3 regions of the Bradyrhizobium elkanii USDA 76 genome follow, and region 3 is predicted to be linked to each of the others. Evidence: riboswitches for the same ligand, from Rfam matches in the RefSeq annotation. Region 3 holds a riboswitch; each other region holds the start of a gene.
What was found. Region 3 has a riboswitch for cobalamin ahead of JEY66_RS35580 (ribonucleoside-diphosphate reductase subunit alpha). Riboswitches for the same ligand answer to the same signal wherever they lie in the genome.

Region 1 (4,995 bases), 1.5 Mb from region 3:
CAGCGCGAGCAGGCCGTCGACATCGAGATGGGTCTCGATGTGCTTGGCAAGCGCATCGAGTGCGGTCTCGACCCTGGCGCCGTAGGGCTGATCAGCCGCCGCGATGTCGAGTTGCGCGAGGAAAGCCTTGCGAAATTCGTCCGAGGCGAACAGGCCGTGCAGATAGCTGCCGTGAACGCGCCCGTTGGCAGAAACCGCGCCCTCAGCCGTACCGTCGAGTGATGCAAAAGGCCGCGCGCGATCGGGGCCATCGGTGCGGCCGATATGGATCTCGTAGGCGCTGATCGGCTGGCTGGTCGCGGCATGCACCGCGCTGACGCGCGTCAGCGTCTTCTGTTCGGTCATGGTGGTCGTGACATCGAGCAGCCCGAGACCGCGCGTTTCGCCGGCAGGACCTTCGATCCCATCGGGATCGGCGACGCTGTGTCCGAGCATCTGGTAGCCGCCGCACAGGCCGAGGACATGGCCGCCGCGGCGATGATGCGCCAGGAGGTCGATGTCCCAGCCCTGCGCGCGCAGGAAGGCGAGATCGCCGCGGGTCGATTTCGAGCCGGGCAGGATGACGAGCTTCGCATCACCCGGGATGGCTTCGCCTGGACGTACCATCACGAGATCGACGCCGGGCTCGAGCTTCAGCGGATCGAGGTCGTCGAAATTGGCGATCCGCGACAGCGCCAGGAACGCGATCTTGCACTGACCGGGCTTGCGTGCCTCGCCGAGCCCGAGCGCATCTTCGGCCGGAAGTTCGCCGGCACGGACGAACCAGGGCAGCACGCCAAAGCCGCGCCAGGCGGTGCGGGCTTCGATCAGGCGGTAGCCGTCGTCGAACAATGTCGGATCGCCGCGGAATTTGTTGATGACAAAGCCCTGGATCATCGCGGCATCATCAGGATCGATCACCGTCTTGATGCCGACGAGCTGCGCGATCACGCCGCCGCGGTCGATGTCGCCGACCAGCACCACCGGCACGTCGGCCCGGCGTGCAAAGCCCATATTGGCGATGTCGGCTTTGCGTAAGTTGACCTCGGCGGGGCTGCCGGCGCCCTCCACCAGCACCAGATCGGCGCGCTGCTTCAGGCGCGCAAAACTCTCCAGCACCGCGCCCATCAGCGACGGTTTCATGCCGGCATATTCGCGCGCGCGTGCGGTGGCGATCCGTTTGCCGTGCACGATGATCTGGGCGCCGACATCGCTCTCGGGCTTGAGCAGCACCGGGTTCATGTCGGTGTGCGGCTCGACGCCGGCGGCAAGCGCCTGCACGGCCTGCGCGCGGCCGATCTCGCCGCCGTCGACGGTCACGGCCGCATTGTTCGACATGTTCTGCGGCTTGAACGGCAGCACGCGCAGGCCGCGCCGTCTGGCCGCGCGCGCAAGGCCGGCGACGATGAGCGATTTGCCCACGTCCGAGCCGGCTCCCTGGATCATCAATGCGCGCCCCATGGTGCTGTCTGTCAGAACTCGACGCCTGGCTGGGCCTTGATGCCGGAGCGGAACGGATGCTTCACCAGCGTCATCTCGGTGACGAGATCGGCGATCTCGATCAGTTCGTCCTTGGCGTTGCGCCCGGTGAGCACGACATGGGTCATCGGCGGCTTCGACGTCGTCAGGAAGTCGACGACATCGGCGATCGCGAGATAATCGTAGCGTAGCGCGATGTTGATCTCGTCGAGCACGACCATGCGCAGGCTCGGGTCTGCGATCAGCTGCTTGGCCTTCTCCCAGCCCGCTTGCGCTGCCGCGATGTCGCGGGCGCGATCCTGCGTCTCCCAGGTAAAGCCTTCGCCCATCGCGTGAAACTGACAGAGATCGCCGAAATGCCCGGTAAGCAGGCGGCGCTCGCCGGTATCCCAGGCGCCCTTGATGAACTGCACCACGGCGCAGGGAAAGCCGTGCGCCACGCAGCGCACGATCATGCCGAAGGCGGAGGAGGATTTTCCTTTGCCGGCGCCGGTATGGACGATGATCAGACCCTTTTCGCCGCTCTTGGTCGCCATGATGCGGTCGCGGGCGGCCTTCTTTTTCGCCATCTTGTCCGCGTGGCGCGCATCCAGCGAAGAATCGGTGCCGATGGCGCCGTCCGCAGCGTCGTTTCCATCTGAAGTCATTACGTTCCTTCGGCTTGACAAGTGCGAGGCTTGGACGAATGGTGGTCCTGCGTTGGTTCCTGTCCTACGACAGGCGAAGAGGGAATGCGATAGGGCGATGACCGCAAGGTTCGCCCGAAGCGCAGCCGCCCCCGCGACCGTGACCGGAGAGATGCCCAAGCCACTGATTCCATATGGAGTCGGGAAGGCGGGCATCGAAGGGTAAAACCTGCTCCGCAAGCCGGGAGACCTGCCAACGCAGCATGTTGTGAGACCGGCGGACGGGGTGTTCCGCGACGGGGAACGAACCTGTCCAAAATCGGTTCGTGTGCCTCATCGCTCCCGCCGTCAATCCAGGAAGGGCGATGAGCGTTACACTCCATGTCTGCATCACCTGCCGCGCCGGCCAGACGCCGGCGGAAGGTGAGCTCGCGCCCGGTGCGCGCCTGCATGCCGCGCTCGTCGAGGCCGGCGTGCCCGATGACGTCAATCTGGTTCCCGTCGCATGCCTGTCGGCCTGCAGCCAGGGTTGCTCGGTCGCGCTCAGCGCGCCGGGGCGATGGTCCTATGTCTACGGCCGACTGTCCGCTGATAATGCCGCGGATGTGATCGCCGGTGCCTCCGCCTATGCGGCGGCGCCTGACGGCATCGTGCCGTGGCGCAGCCGTCCGGATATCTTCCGCAAGCAATCGCTCGCCCGCATTCCACCTCTTCCCGTCGTGCCGGAGGCCGCAGAATGACCACGCTCGCCAAAATTCCGGTCACCGTCGTGACCGGCTTTCTCGGCTCCGGCAAGACGACGCTGATCCAGCATCTGATCCGCAATGCCAACGGCAAGAAACTCGCAGTGCTGGTCAACGAATTCGGCAGCGAAGGCGTCGATGGCGACATCCTGAAGTCGTGCGCCGACGCCAATTGCCCGGCCGAGAACATCGTCGAGCTCGCCAATGGCTGCATCTGCTGCACGGTCGCCGACGATTTCATCCCGGCGATGGAGCAGTTGCTGGCGCGGAACGTGAAGCCCGATCATATCGTGATCGAGACCTCGGGGCTCGCCCTGCCGAAGCCGCTGTTGAAAGCGTTCGACTGGCCGGAGATCCGCTCGCGGATCACGGTCGACGGCGTGATCGCGCTGGCCGATGCGGAGGCTGTCGCCGCCGGCCGGTTTGCGCCTGATCCGGCCGCGGTGGACGCGCAGCGCGCAGCGGACGACAATCTCGACCACGAGACGCCGCTGTCCGAAGTGTTCGAGGACCAGATTGCCTGCGCCGATCTCGTGCTGCTGACCAAGGCCGACCTTGCCGGGGCGGAGGGGATCAAGGCAGCGAAAGCGGTGATCGGGGCCGAGATGCCGCGCGAGGTGCCGATGCTGCCCGTCGTCGACGGCACGATCGACGCGCGCGTGATCCTCGGCCTCGAGGCGGCGGCGGAAAACGATCTCGCGGCGCGGCCGTCGCATCACGATGGCGAGGAGGAACACGAGCACGACGATTTCAATTCCGTCGTGATCGATCTTCCGGAAGTTTCGGATGTCGACGCGCTGGTCGCCTCGATCAAGGGACTGGCGCGTGAGCAGAACGTGCTGCGCGCCAAGGGCTACATCGCGGTCGAAGGCAAGCCGATGCGGCTGCTGGTGCAATCGGTCGGCGAACGGGTGCGGCATCAGTTCGACATGCCCTGGGGCGCACGGGCGCGGCAGTCGAAGCTCGTCGTGATCGGCGAACATGCGGACATCGATGAAGCCGCGATCAGGGCACGGCTTGGTGTCTGATGCACGTCGTCTTCCGCGAGAGCCGCGGCCTTGAGGAGACCGCGACGCCTAGGGACCTCGGCCAGGATCCGGCCGATCTCGTGGTGTTGTCGTTTTCCGACAGCGATCTTGCTGCCTTCGCGGCCGGCTGGCGGCGCGGCCGCGCTGCGTTGCCGTCGCTGCGGCTCGCCAATCTCGCGGAGCTGCGCCATCCGCTGTCGGTCGATACCTATATCGAGCGGACGCTCTCGCACGCCCGCGGCATTTTGGTGCGGCTGATCGGCGGCGAGCCCTATTGGTCATACGGGCTGGCTGCGGTGCATCGGCTGGCGAAGGAGCGCGGCATTGCCTTGGTCGTGCTGCCGGCCGATGGTCGCGACGATTTGCGGCTGGATGGATTCTCGACCTTGCCGGTCTCGACGCTGCGCCGTCTCAAGGTGCTGTGCGACAAGGGCGGCCCCGTTGCCGCGCAGGCCGTGATCGCGCAACTGGCGCTGGCGTCCGGACTTTATGCCGGGCCTGTGGTCGGCGAGATCGATCTTCCGGAGATCGGCGTCTACGATTCCCGGCGCGGTGCCATCGCGGCGTTGCCGGCACCGGACGGCCGGCCGCGCGTGCTGGTGACGTTTTATCGTTCTTATCTCGCGGCCGGCGACACGGCGCCGGTCGATGCCTTGATCGATGCACTGCGCGACAGGGGTTTTGATGCGCACGGCGTGTTCGTCACCTCGCTGAAGGCGGCGGGCGTGGCCGATTGGCTGCGTGTCCAGTTCGCGCAATGCGTTCCAGCGGCCATCGTCAATGCGACCGCGTTCTCCGCGGCCGGTGACGACGGCACGACGCCGTTCGACGCTGCATCGTGCCCGGTGTTCCAGGTCGCTTTGTCGACGGCGCGGCGCGAGGACTGGGCCTTGTCGCTCCGCGGGCTCTCGCCCGGCGATCTCGCGATGCATGTGGTGCTGCCGGAGGTCGACGGCCGCCTGTTCGCGGGCGTCGTGAGCTTCAAATCGCCTGGTGAGCGCGATCCCGAGCTGCAATTCGCGCATCTTGCGCATCGACCGGACGCCGAGCGCGTCGCTGCAATTGCCGCGCGCGTCGCAGCCTGGCATCGGCTTGCCAGCAAACCGGCGCAAAAGAAGCAGCTTGCGCTGGTGCTCTCGA
Region 2 (4,995 bases), 1.1 Mb from region 3:
GGGCAGCGGATAGGCCGAGAAGCGGCCCTCCGTGAACGTGCTCGCGATGGCGTAGTCGTAATAGAGCGCGTTGAACAGGTTGTTCACGCTCAGCGACCAGAAGAAGCGGTCATATTGCCCGCTCAGCTTGATGTCGGCGGTGGCGTTGCCGGGAATCCGGCTCTGGGTGTTGGCCTGGTCGTTGTCCATGATGCGCGAGCTCCAGGCCCGCACCGTGGCGTCGAACACCAGATAGTTCTGCCAGATATTCCAGGTCACGCCGAGATTGCCGGTGTAGCGCGACACCAGCGGCACGTCGTTGCCGGCCCAGATGCCTTCGCGGAAGACCGCGCGGGTGATCGCCATGCCGCCGCGCAGGGTGACGCTGTCGCTGACCTTGAGCGCCGCGCTGGTCTCCGAGCCATAGCGGCGGGTGGGGTCGAGGTTGGTGTTGAAGAACAGCACCGGGTTGAAATGGATCTCGTTCTCGAGATCCATCAGATAGACGCTGGTCTGGACCTGGAAGCGGTTGGTCCTGACGCGAAAGCCGCCCTCGACGTCCTGCGAGGTCTGGGTCTTGAGCTGGAACGTCTGCGGGATCGGGGCGAAGGTCAGCGGGTCGAATGACGGACCCGACGCGACGCGTTCGTCGACATCAGGCGTGCGGAATGCGCGCGCCGCGCGGCCGAACACCGAGAAGGTGTCGGTCAGGCGATGCTCGACACCGACATGCAGCGCGTATTGCGTCTCGTTGCTGTCGAGCGGTGCCGCCTGCGCGTCGAACGCGAACGGCGCGTTCGGGTCGTAGCGATCGCGCGCCGAGACGCTGGTGTTCTGCACGCGCGCGCCGTAGGAGAAGTCGGTCGTCGGCAGCACGCCGATCGTGTGCTGCCAGTAGCCGGCCACGGACTGCTGCTCGATATTGTAGATGTGGAACGGGTCGACGCCCCGATAGGCGCCGCGCGCCTCGCGGAAAGTCGAATCGTAATAGTCGATGCCGGTCAGGATCGTCGACGGCATCCCCAGCATCACATTCTTGACGCTGAGCCGCGGCGTGAGCGACCAGGTCTGCAGCGCGGCGTCATTGTAGGTCGAAGCGAAGCTGATGGTCGGCACCGTGCCGAAGAAGCCGCTCTGCGTCTCGCGCTGTCGCCAGCCGCCGTCGACGATCAGGTCGACGCCGTTGATCAGCGTCCTGGTGAAGCCGGCGGTGATGCTCGCGGTCTGCTGGTTGGCGTAGTCGAAGGGCGTCGCGGCGCCGCGGCGATCGGTGAGCAGCTCGTTGACGCCGATCGACGGATCGACCAGCCGTCCGCCGGGCAGGCCGAGCTTCTGGTCGCTGCCGGTGACGGTGAGGAAGGCGGTGAGATCAGGCGTGGTGTAGTTGATGTTGCCGACCGCGTTGCGCTGGTCGAGCGCATTGTTGACGCGGTAGCCGTCGGATTTGATGCCGTTGCCGTAGAGTGAGGTGGACCACGGTCCGGAATTGAGCGCCGCGGAGACCGCGGCCATGCGGGTGTTGAACGAGCCGATTCCGGCCTCGGCCCGCATCGTCGTCGGCGGGCCGCCGACGCCGGTCTTGGTGATGATGTTGACGACGCCGCCCACCGCGTTGTCGCCGTAAAGCACGGCGCCGCTGTTGCCGCGCGTGATCTCGATTCGCTCGATGGAATCGAGCGGGATCGTGGTGAGGTCGAAGCCGGCCTTGTCGACGTCGTTAAGGCGGCGGCCGTTGAGCAGGAAAAGGGTATTGTCGGTCGCGAATGCGCCGAAGCCGCGCAGGTCGACCGAGGTCTTGGCGCCGTTCGGCCCGCCATAGGGCGTTTGCAGCTGCACGCCCGGCACCTGCGCGAGGATCTCGGGCAGCGACTGCACCGGCGAATGCGCGATGTCGTTGGCGGTGATCACGGCCGAGGAGGAGCCGACAATGCCGGCGAACTGGCGGCCGCCGCCAGCGCCACCCGTTCCGTTGGCCACGCCGGTCCCTGTCGTGCCAGATCCGCTGCCGCTGCCCGTATTGTTACTCTGCGTGGTGCCCGGCGCCGGGCGGCGCGGCGCCGGCGCTTCGTCTGCGGCCGGCCTGGCGCGCGTGACGTTCTGGTCGCCCGGCTTGGTGACTTCGATCGCCGGCAGCTGATCGGGAGCGGGCGCCTGCTGCGCCCGCGCGGCGGGGACAAGGATAGCCGGCGCGATCACCGTCGACGCGAGCAGAAGCGCGCGGTGCCGCCGATGAAAAGGGAAGGAGAACATAAGCGAGGCCTCGGCAACGTCAGTGGCACGTCACCGCGAACCAGTCTCACCATCGTGCTCACGGCATCAGGTGAAGCTCATGCCTGTACTCCCCGACCGGCATCCTCGCGTGTGACCACGGCTGACGGCAGGTCTCCTGGCTCGCGGGTCGTTACCCTTCGTCGCCTTCCCAGGACCGAGATTCCCAGTGGCCTGTGACGAAGGATTCACCGCATACAGTTGCGGGGGCAGCCGCGGCGTTGGGGAAGTTTCCCCGCACCGCATTCCCTTTTCATCTCATGAAAGAACCGTCATGTTCATCTAGGGTTCGGCCGGGCAGCAAAGTCAATCCGGCGGAAGTCGGGCGGCGGCCGGGCGGCCACGGTTTTTGTCGAGTGTCGCTTGTCTGCCACGGCGATCGCTGTAAGAGCATGGATTCAATGAGCGTGCAGGATTTTGCCTTGGCGGCCGAGGTCGCGGCGCGGCGCCGGTGGGGCGCCACCGCGGCGTTGCTCGCGCTCGTGGTCCTGCTGCTGCTGATCTCGCTCGGCATCGGGCCGGTGCGGCTGTCGCCGCTTGCGGTGATCGAGGCGCTGTTCGGCGGCGGCAGCGATGTGGCGCAGGTGATCGTGCGCGAGATCCGCCTGCCGCGCACCATCCTGGCATTCGCGATCGGCGCTATTCTCGGGCTGTCGGGTGCGGCGCTGCAGGGGCTGCTGCGCAATCCGCTGGCCTCGCCGTCGCTGTTCGGCGCGCCGCAATCGGCGGCCTTCGGCGCGGTGCTGGTGATCGCGCTGGGCCTCGCCGATGTGCGCTCCTACGCGCTGCCGGTGGTGGCGATCATCGCCGCCTTCGGCTCCGTGTTCGCGCTGCTTGCGATCGCCGGCCGCAATGCCGGGCTCTTGATCCTGATCCTCGCCGGGCTCGCGATCTCGAGCTTTGCGGGGGCGGCGACGGCGCTGGTGATGAATCTCTCGAGCAATCCGTTCGTGGTGCTGGAGATCGCGTTCTGGCTGCTCGGCTCGCTGGAGGACCGCAGCTTCCAGCACGTGGCGCTGGCACTGCCTTTCATCGTCGCGGGCGCCGCCATCCTGCTCAGCCAGGCGAGCGCCTTCCGCGCGCTGACGCTTGGCGAGGAGGCGGCGCAGAGCCTCGGCGTCGATGTCGGACGGTTGCGGCTCCTCGTCATCACGGGCGTGGCGCTCGGCGTCGGCGGCGCGGTCGCGGTGACAGGCACGATCGGCTTCATCGGGCTCGTCGCGCCGCATCTGATGCGTCCGCTGATCGGTCACGATCCGGCGCGGCTGTTGGTGCCGAGCGCGCTCACCGGCTCGGCGCTGCTGCTCGCCGCCGATATCGCGGTGCGCATTATCCCCTCGACCTCGGACATCAAGGTCGGCGTGCTGACCTCGATCATCGGCGTGCCGTTCTTCCTCTATCTGATCATGCGCGAACGTCGCGCGCTCGGCGGAGGCGTGGCATGACGCTGCTCTCCGCCGCTGCTCTCAATGCCTCGCTCGGCAGCCGCAAGGTGCTGCACGATGTCTCGCTGTCGCTGCCATCGGGCCATCTGGTCGCGCTGGTCGGGCCGAACGGCGCCGGCAAGACCACGCTGCTGCGCGCACTGGCCGGGCTGATCCCGTCGGGCGGCGAGATCCGGATCGGCGGCGATCCGCTGGCGTCGCTGCCGCTGCGCGAGCGTGCGAAGCGCTTCGCCTATCTGCCGCAGGGCCACATGGTGCACTGGCCGCTGCCGGCACGCGACATCGTCGCGCTCGGCCGCTACCCGCACGGCGCGACCGATCCGGCGCGGCTGTCGCAGACGGATATGGAGGCGGTGCTGCGCGCGATGCAGGCGGTCGACGTCACTGAATTCAGCGATCGCCGCGTCACCGAACTCTCCGGCGGCGAGCGCAGCCGCGTCGCGCTGGCCCGGGTGCTCGCGGTGGAGGCGCCGGTGATCCTCGCCGACGAGCCGACCGCCTCGCTCGATCCGCGCCACCAGATCGACGTGATGCAGAAGCTGCGCAACGTCGCCGACACCGGCGTGCTGGTCATCGTGGTGACGCACGATCTCGGACTCGCCGCGCGCTTCGCCGATCATGTTCTGGTGCTCGCGGAGGGACGGCTGGCCGCGCAAGGCGCGCCTGTCGAGGCACTGTCGGAGAGCGTCCTCGCCAGCGTGTTCCGGGTCAGCGCCTATCGTGCCGAATTTCAGCGCGAAGCCGTCATCGTGCCGTGGGCGGACGTGTGATGAGGCCGCGGCCTCACCACGAGCTCAGTTCACCTCTCCCGCTTGCGGGGGAGGTCGCTGCGCTCGAAGAGCGCAGCGGGTGGGGGCTCTCTCCACTCAAAGAGTGTTCATTGCGGGACGACCCCGACCCCGACCCTCCCCCGCAAGCGGGAGAGGGGGCTCAGCGTCAGCGTGGCAGCCATCTCGCTTCACACTGTTTTGCGCTTATGTTTTCGGTTCTTGCTTGGTTCATGCCGGTGAGCATCTCATTTGCCGCCGGACCGCGCATCGCCTCCATGAATGTCTGCGGCGACCAGCTCGTGCTGTCGCTGGCTGATCCGGACCAGATCATCGGCCTCAGCCGCTTCTCGCGCGATGCCTGGCAATCCTGGGCCGCGGAGAAGGCGCGAAACTTTCCGCGTCTGTCCGGCGAAGCCGAGGACGTGCTGCTGCTCAAGCCCGACCTCGTCGTGGTCAGCCTGTTCGACAAGCGCGCGACGCGCGACCTGTTGAAGGCCAACGGGCTGCACCTCGTCGAATTCACGGTGCCGCGC
Region 3 (4,995 bases):
TCGGTCAGCTCGCTTCTCTAAGGTGCTGGCCGATTCGCGCTCACGAATGCTGCCAATCTTATCACGCGACAGAAACGGTTCTTCTCATGTTGCCTGCCGTTGCCTCGACCCGCTCTCAACTCGGCCGAATGTATCTCCAGCGGCTGTTCATCGGTGCGGGACCAGTTTCATGAAAATCTTACGCAGGCGGATGCTCTTGTCCGCTTGCCGCTTCTGCTGTCGCATCGGCGGGTGTAAGACCGACCTGTATACCAAAGTGCGGGCGAGTACGAAGGCACTGTCGTCGACTCGCTTGCAAATGAGATGGGAGGAACTGTGTTGCGGATGGATTTTTCGCGTATTAATCGGTCTAAAGCTATATTCCATAATATTTATGCTTCTGATGATCCGAGGGCATATTTCTCGATCCTCGGAGACCTAGATTATATGATTCCGGACGTGGCTGAGCCGGTTGTGCGCCAAATCCTGGCAGCGAAAGCTTCGGCAACCGGCCTTAAGCCCGTCGTGCTCGACGTTGGATGTTCATACGGCATCAACGCAGCAGTGCATCGCTTTCCGCTGACCTTCGGGGGCTTGCGTCACCGCTACGCCCGGCGTGAGATGAGGGCGATCAGTTCTGAAACACTGGTGAGTCTCGATCGCAATTTTTATGCAGCCTGGCCTGATGTCGGGTTGGCGCGCTTTATCGGCCTCGACGTGTCGGTACAGGCGATCAGCTATGCAAAGAGTGTTGGCCTCTTGGAGCAGGGCATCGTCGCTGACCTTGAAAAGGAGGCGCTATCGACGGATAGCGCGCGCATTCTCCGCTCCGTGGATGTTATCATGTCAACCGGATGCATCGGCTACGTTACCGAGAAGACGTTCAGCGAGATTCTCGATGCGACAGAGAAGCAACCATGGATCATCTCCTTTGTGCTACGAATGTTCCCATTTGAATCGTTGGCCGAAGCGTTTGCAAAGCGTGGTCTTGTGACAGAACGTCTTACCGGCGCGACGTTTATCCAGCGTCGCTTTCGCGATGCTGAAGAGTTTGAAAGTTGTTTGGCCAGCTTGGCGGCCCTTGGCGTGGATGCGACCGGCCTCGAATCAGAAGGGCTGTTGCATGCGGATCTGATCTTGTCTCGCCCAGAGGCGGATGCGCGGGCCACGCCTCTGGAAGACGTTGTCACCGTCGCCAGCGGCAGGGGACGGCCGATTGGACCCCGTTACGTTCATGTTGAAAGCAACGAGGGCTTGCACGTTGCGCTGGAGCCCTGACAGTTAAGGACCACTGTGCAGCGCGCGAGTCTCTTCGGCGCTGGATCAAGACGTCGAAAAACAAGGCCATTCTGGTCGAAGGCGCGCCAGGGCCAATGTTGTTCGCCGACGATGGATAACGATTCGTCCAGATGCCATTTGTCGCGGCGAGCGCTGCGATTCAGATCGGAGAGCGCCTTGCCGAATTCCCTCTCTGCTGACGCGCGGTTTCATAGATCGCATCAATGCGACACGTGGGTCAGAATTTCCTCGACTATGCGCAAGCTTAACGGAAACTGAAAGGCAGCCCAAGGCATCTCTGCAGCAAGAAGTGACAGCGGCGATAGAGTGGTCCGGGCGGTCGGTATGTTTTTGCCTTCTAAATCTTGATCTCTCCAATTGACGAATCCCGGCGCGTAGACCTATCTATAGTCAGTCACGGTCTTCCGTTCCCCACATCTTGTAGGGTGGAAGCTAAGAGGGAACCCGGTGCGCCAAAACGGCAACTCCGGGGCTGCCCCCGCAACTGTAAGCGGCGAGCGGTTGTCATCATGGTCACTGGCGCGACACAGCGCCGGGAAGGCCGATGGCCGCAGTGACCCGCGAGCCAGGAGACCTGCCGCGACCGAATGAAAGTCCTCGGGCGGGGTGTCCCGGTGGGTCGCTTGCAGCCGGGGACATTTGCCCGGATTCCTCGCAAGTCGTCCGCGCCGGCCCGCGCCCAACATCGCGGGGTTGCCGATGTCGCCGTCTTACAATTTCGATCAGCAGGGTCATCTCATTGAGCCGCCGCATGTGCAGCCGCGCCCAGCGCAGGCAAGGCCTACCCCGCCTGAGTCGGGTCTTGTCTTGCCATCGCCGGCTCCGCTGCCGCGCCCCCTTGCTCCATCGCCAAGGCGGGCCGATCTCAAGCTCGATCGGACGCGCGACGACCTGTTGACGCCGTTCGGCAAGCTGACGGTGACCGACCGTTACCTGCTCGCCGGCGAATTGCTCCAGGACATGTTCGCGCGGGTGTCTTGCGCCTTCGCGGATGATGTTGCGCATGCCCAACGTCTCTATGATGCGATGTCTCGGCTGTGGTTCATGCCGGCCACACCGGTGCTGTCCAACGGCGGCACCACGCGCGGTCTGCCGATCTCATGCTTCCTTAACTCGGTGTCGGACTCGCTCGAAGGCATCGTCGGCACCTGGAACGAGAATGTCTGGCTTGCCTCTAACGGCGGCGGCATCGGCACCTACTGGGGCAACGTTCGCTCGATCGGCGAGAAGGTGAAGGGCGGCGTTACCTCGGGTATCATCCCGTTCATCCACGTCATGGACGGCCTGACATTGGCGATCAGCCAGGGCTCGTTGCGGCGCGGCTCTGCGGCGGTCTATCTCGATATCCACCATCCCGAGATCGAGGAGTTCCTCGAGATTCGCAAGGCGTCCGGCGACTTCAACCGCAAGAGTCTCAACCTGCACCACGGGATCAACGTTACCGACGCGTTCATGCGTGCCGTGGGCGCCGGCACCGCGTTCGCTCTGCGCAGCCCGAGGACCAACGATGTCATCCGCGAGATCGACGCCCGCCAACTGTGGCAACGCATCCTGGAGAACCGGCTGCAGACCGGCGAGCCTTACTTGTTGTTTATTGACACCGTGAACCGGTCGCTCCCCAAGCACCAGCGCGAGCTCGGCCTCAAGGTCTCTACCTCCAACCTGTGCAGCGAAATTACCCTGCCGACCGGCATCGATCATCGCGGCGAGGAGCGCACCGCGGTGTGCTGCCTGTCGTCGCTCAACCTCGAGACCTGGGATCAGTGGAATGAGAAGCCAGGCTTCATCGAGGACGTCATGCGCTTCCTCGACAACGTGCTGACCCACTTCATCACGGTGGCGCCGGACGGCATGAAGCGTGCCCGCTACGCCGCCTTGCGTGAGCGCTCCGTCGGCCTCGGCGTCATGGGCTTCCATTCGTTCCTGCAGGCCAAGGGCATTCCGATGGAAAGTGTCGTGGCCAAGTCGTTCAATCTGAACATGTTCCGGAAAATCCGTCGCGATGCCGACGCGGCATCCGTGACGCTCGCGCGCGAGCGTGGGCCGTGCCCGGATGCACTGGAACGCGGTGTGATGGCGCGCTTCAGCCATAAGATCGCGATCGCGCCAACCGCCTCGATCAGCATCATCTGCGGCGGGACTAGCGCTTGCGTCGAGCCGATCCCGGCCAACATCTACACCCATAAGACCTTGTCCGGTGCCATCTCGGTGCGTAATCCGCATCTCGCCAAGCTGCTGGCCGCCAAGGGCGCAGATACTTCGGCGACCTGGCAGTCGATCATCGCGCACGAGGGTTCAGTCGCCCATCTCGACACCCTGTCGGAACACGAAAAAGCGGTCTTTCGCACCGCCTTCGAAATCGACCAGCGCTGGATCGTCGAGCTTGCCGCCGACCGCGCCGCGTTCATTTGCCAGAGCCAGTCGATTAACCTCTATCTGCCGGCCGACGTCGATAAGTGGGACCTTCACATGCTGCATTGGACGGCATGGAAGCGCGGGGTGAAGAGCCTCTACTACTGCCGTTCAAAATCGATCTCGCGCGCGGCGTTCGCCGGCAACATCGCTGACGGCGACAACGCGGCGCCGCCGCAGCCGCAGCGGCACACTGACTATGAGGAGTGCCTCGCATGTCAGTGATCGATCTCTCATCCGTCGATCCGCGCACACTGATCGGCAAACGGTGCGTCGGCCTCCTCGACTCGACCGGCAGCTATGACGTCGATCGCTACGCCTGGGCTTACGAGTTCTGGAAGCGCCAGCAGCAGACCCATTGGATGGGCGAGGAGGTGCCGCTTGGTGCCGACCTCAAGGATTGGGCATCGGACCGCGTTACCGACAGTGAGCGCGCGCTGCTCACTCAGATCTTCCGTTTCTTCACCCAATCGGACATCGAAGTCGGCGATAACTATCTTAAGCGCTACATCCCGATCTTCCAGCCGCTCACCGTCCAGATGATGATGGCGGCCTTCACTAATATGGAGACGGTCCACATCGACGCCTATGCGCTGCTGCTCAAAACGCTCGGCATGCCCAAGACCGAGTTCGAGGCATTTCGCGGCTATTCCGAGATGCGTGCCAAGGCGGACTACATGCACGAGTTCGGCGTCGACACAGTAGCCGATGTCGCCAGGACCTTGGCGATGTTCGGCGCCTTCACCGAAGGCATGGCGTTGTTCGCGAGCTTCGCGATGCTGCTCAATTTCCCCCGCCACAACAAGATGAACGGCATGGGACAGATCGTAAGCTGGTCGGTTCGCGACGAGAGCCTGCATTGTGAGGGCATTATCAAGCTGTTTCACGAATGGAACCGAGAAACCGGCGCGGTGACGCGCTCCGTCCGTGACGATATCGTCGACGTCGCCAAAACCATGGTGAAGCTGGAGGAGAATTTCGTCGACCTCGCCTTCGGCCTCGGCAAGATCGAGGGCATGAGGCCTGAGCAGATCCACACTTACGTCCGCTATGTCGCCGACTGGCGACTGACCCAGTTGCGGATTGCCCCGGTCTTCGGCTTCTTCGAAGCCAAGGAGGGCGGGTTCACCCAGCTCAAGGCGCATCCGCTGCCTTGGCTCGTCGAGATTCTCAATGGCGTCGAGCACGCTAATTTCTTCGAGCAGCGCGCCACCGAGTACTCCAAGGCGGCGAGCCGCGGCAGCTGGGACGGCGAAGACGGGGTGTGGGCAGCTTTCGGCCGGACGTAGCCAGACGGAACGGCGC

Region 1: it holds a riboswitch for cobalamin, as region 3 does, so the genes downstream of both, JEY66_RS29160 (DUF1636 family protein) here and JEY66_RS35580 (ribonucleoside-diphosphate reductase subunit alpha) in region 3, are expected to answer to the same signal.
Region 2: it holds a riboswitch for cobalamin, as region 3 does, so the genes downstream of both, JEY66_RS40830 (TonB-dependent receptor) here and JEY66_RS35580 (ribonucleoside-diphosphate reductase subunit alpha) in region 3, are expected to answer to the same signal.

What each region holds. Positions count from the first base shown of each region.
Region 1 is NZ_CP066356.1:6,011,368-6,016,362, reverse strand. It holds gene JEY66_RS29170 (cobyric acid synthase) at 1-1,440, opposite strand, end outside; gene cobO (cob(I)yrinic acid a,c-diamide adenosyltransferase) at 1,452-2,105, opposite strand; cobalamin riboswitch at 2,142-2,356, shown strand; gene JEY66_RS29160 (DUF1636 family protein) at 2,450-2,824, shown strand; gene cobW (cobalamin biosynthesis protein CobW) at 2,821-3,855, shown strand; gene cobN (cobaltochelatase subunit CobN) at 3,855-4,995, shown strand, end outside.
Region 2 is NZ_CP066356.1:8,596,433-8,601,427, reverse strand. It holds gene JEY66_RS40830 (TonB-dependent receptor) at 1-2,229, opposite strand, end outside; cobalamin riboswitch at 2,339-2,536, opposite strand; gene JEY66_RS40825 (FecCD family ABC transporter permease) at 2,649-3,692, shown strand; gene JEY66_RS40820 (ABC transporter ATP-binding protein) at 3,689-4,462, shown strand; gene JEY66_RS40815 (ABC transporter substrate-binding protein) at 4,669-4,995, shown strand, end outside.
Region 3 is NZ_CP066356.1:7,507,267-7,512,261, reverse strand. It holds gene JEY66_RS35585 (hypothetical protein) at 325-1,257, shown strand; cobalamin riboswitch at 1,659-1,874, shown strand; gene JEY66_RS35580 (ribonucleoside-diphosphate reductase subunit alpha) at 2,086-3,915, shown strand; gene JEY66_RS35575 (ribonucleotide-diphosphate reductase subunit beta) at 3,906-4,979, shown strand.